Regions from separate parts of the Enterobacter sp. RHBSTW-00994 genome, predicted to be linked through region 3. Evidence: predicted binding sites of a transcription regulator. Region 3 holds the regulator's gene; each other region holds the start of a gene.
What was found. The regulator PurR, encoded in region 3, represses purine synthesis genes. The targets are predictions, from matches to a motif close to CANGCAAACGTTTGCNTG.
Positions count from the first base shown of each region.

Region 1: a site for PurR is predicted at 2,062-2,079, ahead of purT (formate-dependent phosphoribosylglycinamide formyltransferase). Genes of this name have one in related genera too.
Region 2: a site for PurR is predicted at 1,929-1,946, ahead of purL (phosphoribosylformylglycinamidine synthase). Genes of this name have one in related genera too.

Region 1 covers NZ_CP056199.1:2,776,567-2,779,844, reverse strand. Annotated here, with positions in the region: gene edd (phosphogluconate dehydratase) at 1-117, shown strand, start outside; gene kdgA (bifunctional 4-hydroxy-2-oxoglutarate aldolase/2-dehydro-3-deoxy-phosphogluconate aldolase) at 156-797, shown strand; gene purT (formate-dependent phosphoribosylglycinamide formyltransferase) at 850-2,028, opposite strand; gene HV346_RS13340 (tellurite resistance TerB family protein) at 2,210-2,860, shown strand; gene ptrB (oligopeptidase B) at 2,946-3,278, shown strand, end outside.
Region 2 covers NZ_CP056199.1:3,506,804-3,510,081, reverse strand. Annotated here, with positions in the region: gene tadA (tRNA adenosine(34) deaminase TadA) at 1-326, shown strand, start outside; gene mltF (membrane-bound lytic murein transglycosylase MltF) at 214-1,764, opposite strand; gene purL (phosphoribosylformylglycinamidine synthase) at 2,031-3,278, shown strand, end outside.
Region 3 covers NZ_CP056199.1:2,033,000-2,036,277, reverse strand. Annotated here, with positions in the region: gene HV346_RS09790 (MFS transporter) at 1-272, opposite strand, end outside; gene HV346_RS09785 (hypothetical protein) at 271-435, shown strand; gene HV346_RS09780 (YnhF family membrane protein) at 437-526, opposite strand; gene purR (HTH-type transcriptional repressor PurR) at 824-1,849, shown strand; gene punR (DNA-binding transcriptional activator PunR) at 1,868-2,779, opposite strand; gene punC (purine nucleoside transporter PunC) at 2,894-3,278, shown strand, end outside.

The DNA.
Region 1 (3,278 bases), 740 kb from region 3:
AAGCCGCATATTCCTGACCTGAGAGCGTCGCGTGTTGGCACGGGGCGTGAGCTGTTTGGCGCACTGCGTGAGAAACTCTCCGGTGCAGAACAGGGTGCGACCTGTATTACGTTTTAAGACGACAAGATTTATCGATCTGGCGAGAGAAAACTCTGATGAAAAACTGGAAAACAAGTGCAGAAGCAATCCTGAAAACTGGCCCGGTAGTGCCGGTGATCGTGGTGAATAAACTGGAACATGCTGTACCGATGGCGAAAGCCCTGGTTGCGGGTGGCGTTCGTGTTCTGGAAGTGACCCTGCGCACCGCATGCGCAATGGACGCGATCCGCGCAATTGCGAAAGACGTTCCTGAAGCGATCGTGGGGGCGGGTACGGTGCTGAATCCGCAGCAACTGGCTGACGTAACCGAAGCTGGCGCGCAGTTTGCGATCAGCCCTGGCCTGACTGAACCGCTGCTGAAAGCAGCAACTGAAGGTACGATCCCGTTGATCCCTGGTATCAGCACCGTGTCTGAACTGATGCTGGGTCTGGATTTCGGTCTGAAAGAGTTCAAATTCTTCCCGGCAGAAGCCAATGGCGGTACAAAAGCGCTGCAGGCTATTGCGGGTCCATTCTCACAGGTGCGTTTCTGCCCAACTGGCGGTATCTCTCCGGCTAACTACCGTGATTATCTGGCGCTGAAAAGCGTACTGTGCATCGGTGGCTCCTGGCTGGTTCCGGCCGATGCGCTGGAAGCGGGTGACTGGGATCGGATTACCAAACTGGCTCGCGAAGCGGTTGAAGGCGCGAAACAGTAAAGTTTGTTAGCTGAACAAGCAAAACGAAAAACGGGCCATATGGCCCGTTTTTTTATCCCGCAACGTCCACCGATGCCGCCGCTGTTTTCGCACGCGTGATGGCATCACTGACGCTCTCTCCGGTGGCTAACACCACCCCGAGACGACGTGTGCCGTCAATTTCGGGTTTACCGAACAAACGTACCTGCAAACCTGCGCCGACTGCGCTTTCAACGTTATCAAACGTGACGTTTTGGCTTGTTAACTGTGGCAGGATAACGGCAGATGCCGCCGGACCGTACTGGCGGATGCCACCAACGGGCAGGCCGAGGAATGCCCGAACGTGGAGAGCAAACTCAGAGAGATCCTGAGAAATCAGCGTAACCATGCCTGTATCATGAGGGCGAGGGGAGACCTCACTGAAGATCACGTCGTCGCCGCAAACAAACAACTCGACACCGAAAAGACCATAGCCACCCAGAGCCAGCACAACATTGCGCGCAATCTCCTGCGCACGTTCCAGCGCGAGTTCGCTCATCTGCTGTGGCTGCCAGGATTCGCGGTAATCCCCCTCTTCCTGTCGGTGGCCCACGGGGTCGCAGAAATATACACCGTCCACAGCGCTCACCGTCAGCAGGGTGATTTCGAAATCAAACTTAACAACGCCCTCAACAATGACGCGGCCCGCACCTGCGCGCCCGCCCTGTTGGGCATAATCCCAGGCCGCATCAAGTGTTTCTGCGTCACGGATAAAGCTCTGACCTTTGCCGGAAGAACTCATCACGGGCTTAATGATGCACGGGTAACCGATTTCCGCGACCGCCTGAAAAAATTCATCTTTACCATCGGCAAAACGGTAGGCGGAGGTAGGCAGCAACAGCTCTTCCGCTGCCAGACGACGGATACCTTCGCGGTTCATGGTGAGTTTGGCCGCTTTTGCACAAGGCACAACACGCTGTCCTTCCTGCTCAAGTGCAATCAACGTATCGGTGGCAATCGCCTCAATTTCCGGTACAACAAAATCGGGTTTTTCCAGCTCAATAAGCGCTCGCAAGGCATCGCCATCGAGCATGTTAATGACGTGGGCGCGGTGGGCAACGTGCATTGCAGGTGCGTCGGCATAGCGGTCAACGGCAATCACTTCAACACCTAAACGCTGGCACTCGATGGCGACTTCTTTTCCCAGTTCGCCCGATCCCAACAGCATTACACGTGTTGCCGCTGGTCGCAGCGCGGTTCCTAAACGAGTCATAACAATCCCCCTGAAAAAGTTGCGCGCAGTATAAACGAAAACGTTTGCGTATGTCTCGTCGCGATGAACCAACCATACTGGTCTGCAGCCGATAAATTTGCGCTTCTTTTGTCATGGCAGACATTTCCTGACACCGCGGTGCTTAGTCTTTAGACATTGCGCACAGTAGAGTGAGGAAAACATGTCGAACTGGTTGAATCAATTGCAATCGCTGTTAGGGCAGAAAATGGGGCCATCGGGTGAGCAGGGGTTAGGTAAGTTTCTTGTTCCTGGGGCGCTCGGTGGGCTGGCGGGCTTGCTGGTGGCCAATAAATCCTCCAGAAAATTACTGGCGAAGTATGGTACGGGAGCGTTACTGGCTGGCGGCGGTGCGATCGCGGGTACGGTTCTCTGGAATAAATACAAGGACAGAGTCCGTACCGCACATCAGGATGAGCCTCATTATGGGCAGCACACCTCTCCACTGGATCTGCGAACCGAACGGTTGATACAGGCACTGGTGTTCGCGGCGAAGAGTGACGGGCATATCGATGACAAGGAGCGAACGGCAATTGAACAGCAGCTCCGTGAAGCCGGTGTTGAAGAGCAGGGCAGAGCCTTGGTGGCTCTGGCTATAGAACAACCTCTTGAGCCGGCACGCCTGGCGCAAAGTGTGAAAAATGAAGAAGAGGCGCTGGAACTCTATTTTCTCAGTTGTGCCGCCATCGATATCGATCACTTTATGGAGCGCAGCTATCTGAATGCGCTGGGTGACGCACTCAAAATACCTCAGGATGTTCGTGAGGGGATAGAAAAGGATATTCAGCAACAAAAACAGGCATTACAGAGCTGACTTTCGGCCTGAGTGGGTATGTTTCGCTTGCATCATGCGCAGGTTTTGCCACCCTTATAGGGTGTAAAACTCAAAAGAAAATGACATGCCACCAAAAGCCCGACGTATTCCTTACGCGATGACCACGCATGGTGATACGCGTATCGACAATTATTACTGGCTGAGGGACGATGAGCGCTCCCAGCCAGATGTGCTTGATTATCTGCACCAGGAAAATGCATATGGCCGAAAGGTCATGTCCAGCCAGCAGGCGCTTCAGAATGCATTACTGGGCGAAATGGTTGAGCGCATTCCTCAGCGGGACATTTCCGCCCCCTGGACTAAAAATGGTTATCGCTATCGCCATCTCTATGAGCCTGGAAATGAATATCCTGTCTATCAGCGGCAATCGGTTTTAAGTGCCGAATGGGATAGCTGG
Region 2 (3,278 bases), 1.5 Mb from region 3:
TGGCGCTACGCCAGGGCGGCCTGGTACTACAAAACTATCGTCTGCTCGATACTACGCTGTATGTCACGCTAGAACCCTGTGTCATGTGTTCCGGTGCGATGGTACATAGCCGCATCGGGACGCTGGTATTCGGTGCGCGGGATGAAAAAACCGGGGCGGCGGGGTCGTTAATGGATGTGCTGGGCCATCCTGGAATGAATCACCAGGTACAGACTATCGGTGGGGTACTTGCACCAGAGTGTTCGGGACTGTTAAGTGACTTCTTTCGAATGCGCCGGCAGCAGAAAAAGCAACAAAAGGCAGAATTGAAGCCGTCGGACGATTAACTTCATCCGGTAACACGACTGGATAACTTTGCGCGAGCTGTTTTGCCTCGCTCGCCTCTTTTTCCTTCTCCAGCAGATAACCGACCAGGCTTATCTGATACTTACGGATATTCTCCACATAGGCATAGGCTTCATGCCCTCGGGCATAGCCGTAAGTGAGCTTGTTGTACCAGGGTTTTTGGCTTAACAGCGGCAAACGCTGTTTTACGTCAGACCAGCTGTCCGGATTACCCTTGGTTTTTGCTGTCAGTGTCCGCGCGTCAAGCATATGCGCATAGCCCATGTTATAGGCAGCCAGGGCAAACCAGATACGCTCTTCTTCCGGGACGGTTTCCGGCACTTTATCCATCATGTCCTGTAAATAACGCGCTCCCCCGCTGATGCTTTGTTCCGCATCGGTGCGATCGCTCAGGCCAAGACTTTGCGCCGTATTTTTGGTCAGCATCATTAGTCCGCGTACGCCGGTTGGCGATGTCGCCTGCGTATCCCAGTGCGATTCCTGGTAAGAGATGGCAGCCAGCAGTCGCCAGTCGATCTCCTGCGCGTACTTCTCAAACAGCGGCTGTAAATCGGGTAAAACGCTGTCTACCGCGCGCAGGAAACTGCGGGTATCAACGTAGTCGAAGTCCTCTCCGTGACCGAGATACTTCTCCTCCAGACGCGCCAGCGTGCCGTCTTCATTCATCGAATTAAAGAAATCGAGCATGGCGGCTGAGAGAGTCTGGTCGTTGTCTAAGGGGCTAAACCAGGTGACGGGTTGCTCGTCGGTGACATCAAGTGCCACCGCGATTTCAGGGTGAACACGCTGGAAAAGGCTAATCGCAACAGAATCGGCAATGGTATAGGCCAGCTTTTTATCTTTAACCTGCTCGAGCAGTGCAGTTGTCCCCAGCTTTTCATCTACCGTCCAGCTAAGGTCAGGGTATTTCTTCTCTTTCAGCGCACGCAAATCATCAATCACCACATGCCCAGGGGCGATGGTCATCTGCTGTTCGGTAATCGCGGCCAAAGAGCGCGGACGCGGGCTGCCGACGCGATAAACCAGTTGCTGTGATACGGAGTAATAAGTTGGGCCGGGTTGGTAGCTCTTGCTACGCTCGCTGTTATAGACCAGCCCGGCAGCCAGCATGTCGGCATTGTCGTTATCCAGGTCATCGAACAACTGGCTAATATTCTGGCGTACCGTGATCTTGAGCTTCACGCCCAGGTAATTGGCAAACTGCTGGGCGAGTTCGTAATCGAGGCCAATGATTTTGCCATTAATATTACTGTAGGTCAGTGGCGAGACGATGGTACTGACGCGCAACTCTCCCCGCGACTGGATCGCGGCGATACGGTTTTCGGCTTTGCCGAACCAGGGGATAGAAGGCCATAGGGCCACTGCTAACAGCAAGGTAACTATGCCGATGAGCAGATAATTAATCTTTAATTTTTTCAATTAGTTAATTCTCTGCGACGCCGGTTGCCTCAGTATGCTGTAGCCATGTTAAGAATAAGGATTGCCATTGAATGTGCGGCATTTTGCGCAAAGTTACGCCAGTTGGCAACAATTTCGAGAGTTTGGTCACATCTATTGTTAAACGTAAACGTTGATTTTATTTCGACGCAAACGGTTTCGTCGGCGCTCAGGATTCTCTATAATGACGCCCGTTTTCCCCTTGCGCACACTGTAAGCGCCTCAGGCGCTTCGAAGACGAGAGACTTATGATGGAAATTCTGCGTGGTTCGCCTGCACTGTCTGCCTTCCGTATTAATAAACTGCTGGCACGTTTTCAGGCTGCCGACCTCCCGGTAAGCGATATTTACGCTGAGTATGTCCATTTTGCTGATCTGAATGCATCTCTGGATGCCGAAGAGCTGGCGCGCCTTGGACGCTTGCTCAAGTATGGCCCAACCCTGAATAGCCATACGCCTGGCGGTAAACTTCTGCTTGTGACTCCGCGTCCTGGCACAATCTCCCCCTGGTCTTCAAAAGCCACTGACATCGCCCACAACTGTGGCCTGAATCAGATTACTCGTCTGGAACGTGGTGTGGCGTACTATGTTGAAGCATCAACGCTGACCACTGAGCAGTGGCAGAGTGTTGCTGACGAGCTACACGACCGTATGATGGAGAGTGTGTTTACCTCTCTGGACGATGCGCAGAAGTTGTTTGCTCATCACCAGCCAGCACCCGTGCAAAGCGTAGATCTGCTGGGGCAGGGACGTCAGGCACTTATTGAGGCTAACCAGCGTTTAGGTCTGGCGCTGGCCGAAGATGAAATCGATTATTTGCAGGATGCTTTCGTTAAGCTGAACCGCAATCCGAACGACATCGAGCTCTATATGTTCGCGCAGGCCAACTCCGAACACTGCCGCCATAAGATTTTCAACGCTGACTGGATTATCGATGGCGAAGAGCAGCCAAAGTCGCTGTTCAAAATGATTAAAAACACCTTTGAACAAACCCCTGACCACGTATTGTCTGCTTATAAAGATAACGCGGCGGTAATGGAAGGTTCAGAAGTGGGCCGCTTCTTCGCCGATCGCGAAGCAGGGCGTTATGAGTTCCACCAGGAGCCAGCGCATATCCTGATGAAGGTTGAAACCCACAACCACCCGACGGCGATCTCCCCGTGGCCGGGTGCGGCAACCGGTTCTGGCGGTGAAATCCGTGATGAAGGTGCAACCGGCCGCGGTGCAAAACCAAAAGCCGGTCTGGTTGGTTTCTCCGTCTCCAACCTGCGTATCCCTGGTTTTGAACAGCCGTGGGAAGAAGATTTTGGTAAGCCAGAACGTATCGTTACCGCGCTCGATATCATGACGGAAGGCCCGTTGGGTGGCGCAGCGTTTAACAACGAGTTTGGTCGTCCGGCACTGAACGGTTACTTCCGTACTTACGAAGAAAGAGTGGACAGCCACAACGGTGAAGAGCTGCGTGGATACCACAAACCGATCATGCTGGCAGGCGGG
Region 3 (3,278 bases):
GGCGAAATGGCTGAAAGCACATTTCCCAGCGTAAAGATAGCCATCAGGAAAATCAGAGCATTACGGCGAGCACGATGCGAAAGCAGCAACGTCATTAACGGTGCGCCAACCATTACACCAATGGCATAAGCACTGATCAGCATGCCTGCCGCAGGTATAGAAACATCTACACCCCGGGCAATAACCGGCAGTAGCCCCATCGGGGAGAACTCAGTAGTGCCAATCCCAAAGGCGCCAATCGCCAGGGCCAGCAGAGGAAAATTGATTTTCATGGGTCAACTCCGGATGCTGCGTCGGTTCTCGACACAGAACAAAGAAGCGGAAAGCATGACATCAATCACAAAAAATGAAAAGTTAGCAAAACAGCAAAAGATATTTAGCGGAAAAGCAACAATTGAGGAAGGTTCGGAGGGAGAGGTTTCTCCCCCCGTTTAAATCAGTGCAGAATGGCAGTAAAACCTGCGGCAACAATCAAACCCAGCACAATAATGGTGGTCGTTAACGAAAACTTAAGATCGGTACTCATCAATTTTTCCCCTTTTAATCCCCACATGAAAAGTGAGCTTGCTCATTTTTACACAGTTTACGTCAAAAATCTTCCAGGATTTAAACTGATAACCACTTTTGCTCTTCCCCTTTTGGTCAAGATCAGACAAAATTCCACGCTAAATTTATTAGCGTACCGGCCATTGACCCCCTCCTGACGTCCTGTGTCGTTTTCCCGGCGTGTCGCGATTCATAATTGCGTGATAAGGGTGAGAGAAGGCAAACGTTTACCTTCAAGTTTTTCAGGAGCTTAGGATATGGTCTGGAGTGACATTTAATGGCAACAATAAAAGACGTGGCAAAACGCGCAAACGTTTCCACTACAACCGTATCACATGTAATTAACAAAACGCGCTTTGTTGCTGAAGAGACACGCAATGCGGTCTGGGCAGCGATTAAAGAGCTACACTATTCGCCGAGTGCCGTTGCACGCAGCCTGAAAGTCAATCACACCAAATCCATTGGTTTGCTGGCGACCAGTAGTGAAGCAGCCTATTTTGCTGAGATTATTGAAGCAGTAGAAAAAAATTGCTTCCAGAAAGGCTATACGCTGATCCTGGGCAATGCATGGAACAGCATTGAAAAACAACGCGCTTACCTGTCCATGATGGCGCAAAAGCGCGTTGATGGTCTGCTGGTTATGTGTTCCGAATACCCTGAGTCCGTGCTCTCCATGCTGGAAGAGTATCGCCATATTCCTATGGTTGTGATGGACTGGGGAGATACCCGGGCTGATTTCACCGACTCAGTGAATGATAACGCCTTCGAAGGTGGTTACATGGCGGGACGCTACCTGGTTGAGCGTGGCCACCGCGATATTGGCGTCATTCCGGGTCCACTGGAGCGCAACACTGGAGCGGGACGTCTGGCTGGATTTATGAAAGCGATGGAAGAAGCGCTGATCACAGTTCCGGAAAACTGGATTGTACAGGGCGATTTTGAGCCTGAATCTGGTTATCACGCCATGCAGCAGATCGTGTCACAGCCGCACCGACCAACCGCTGTATTCTGCGGTGGCGACATTATGGCGATGGGCGCACTGTGTGCAGCCGATGAACTTGGTCTGCGCGTACCACAGGATATTTCGGTGATCGGGTATGACAATGTGCGAAATGCTCGCTTCTTTACACCGGCACTGACCACGATTCATCAGCCAAAAGATTCACTTGGTGAAACAGCGTTCAATATGTTGATGGACAGAATTGTCAGCAAGCGCGAAGAATCGCAAACAATTGAAGTCCACCCTCGGCTTATCGAGCGTCGCTCTGTTGCGGATGGCCCATTCCGTGACTATCGTCGCTAATGCTCTTTTCGGAGCCGGTTAATCCGGCTCCCTCAACCACTCTTTATTCATCGTTTCACTGTCTCCCAGATACTCCAGTAGCCAGGCCAGCGCAGGCGAAATATCATTTTGCTGCCAGGTAAGACAACAAGCTGCATCCGGGAACGGGTTCTCCAGTTCCAGCGAAACCCACTCACCGCTGTCAATTTTTGGACGCGCAAAGTGTACGGGAACCATCGCCACACACAGCCCGGCCGACAAACATGTTGCTGAGGATTCCCAGTCAGGCGCAACAACACGCCTTTGGTTGTCCAGCAACCAGGTAATACGCTTCGGCAGTGAACGGGACGTATCTTCCCGCACCAGTGAAGGCCAGTTACGGAGTGTGTCGTCACTCAGCGGCCCCTTCATTGCAGCCAGGGGGTGGTGACTTGCCACCACACAAGTCCAGCTGAGCATTCCCATATCGCGAAACGCATAGCGCCCCCCGACAGGAATGGCCTGCGTTGCGCCAATAGCCATTTCGACCCTGCCATCCGCCAGAGCATCCCAGACGCCGTTGAATACTTCCTGTGAAACCCGCAACTCAACATCAGAGAAATGGCGATAAAAATCGACAATCATTTGCCGAGTCCGTTCGGGTTTGACGATATTGTCGACGGCAATGGAGAGATGCCCTCGCCAACCGTTCGCTATTTGCTGGCACTGCTCACGGGTGATCTGCATTTTTTTGATAACAGAACGCCCTTCTTTCAAAAACCATACACCTGCAGGTGTTAACTCCACATCGCGATGGCGTCGTTCAAACAGCGGCACTGCCAGCCACTCCTCCAGTTGACGCACCGTATAGCTTATCGCTGATGGAACCCGATGAAGCTCCTGAGCTGCACCGCTGAAACTGCCGTTACGGGCGACAGCATCCACCACTTCCAAAGAATAATCTGACCACATTTTCTGCCTACAAAAAATTTGAATGCACTCGCCAAATATTAGCGTTTCACAAGCAGCTTTGCACTCCCTACACTCAGCGCCAATGTACACCTGCCTCCTCAGGAGAAAAAAACAATGCACCCCAGGAAAGGATTTTTAGTGTGGCTCGGCGGCTTAAGCGTGCTGGGTTTTTTGGCCACCGATATGTATTTACCGGCTTTCGCTGCTATGCAGGAAGATTTACAAACACCTGCCGCGGCCATTAGCGCCAGCCTGAGTTTATTTCTTGCAGGCTTTGCGTTTGCTCAACTGCTTTGGGGACCACTCTCTGACCGATTTGGTCGTAAACCGGTGCTGTTACTGGGGTTAGCCATTTTTGCTTTGGGTTGTCTGGGGATGTTGTGGGTACGTGACGCCACCTGGTTGCTGGTATTGCGTTTCGTTCAGGCGGTCGGTGTCTGTGCCGCAGCAGTCACCTGGCAAGCGCTGGTAACGGATCACTATCCGGCGTCACGCACCA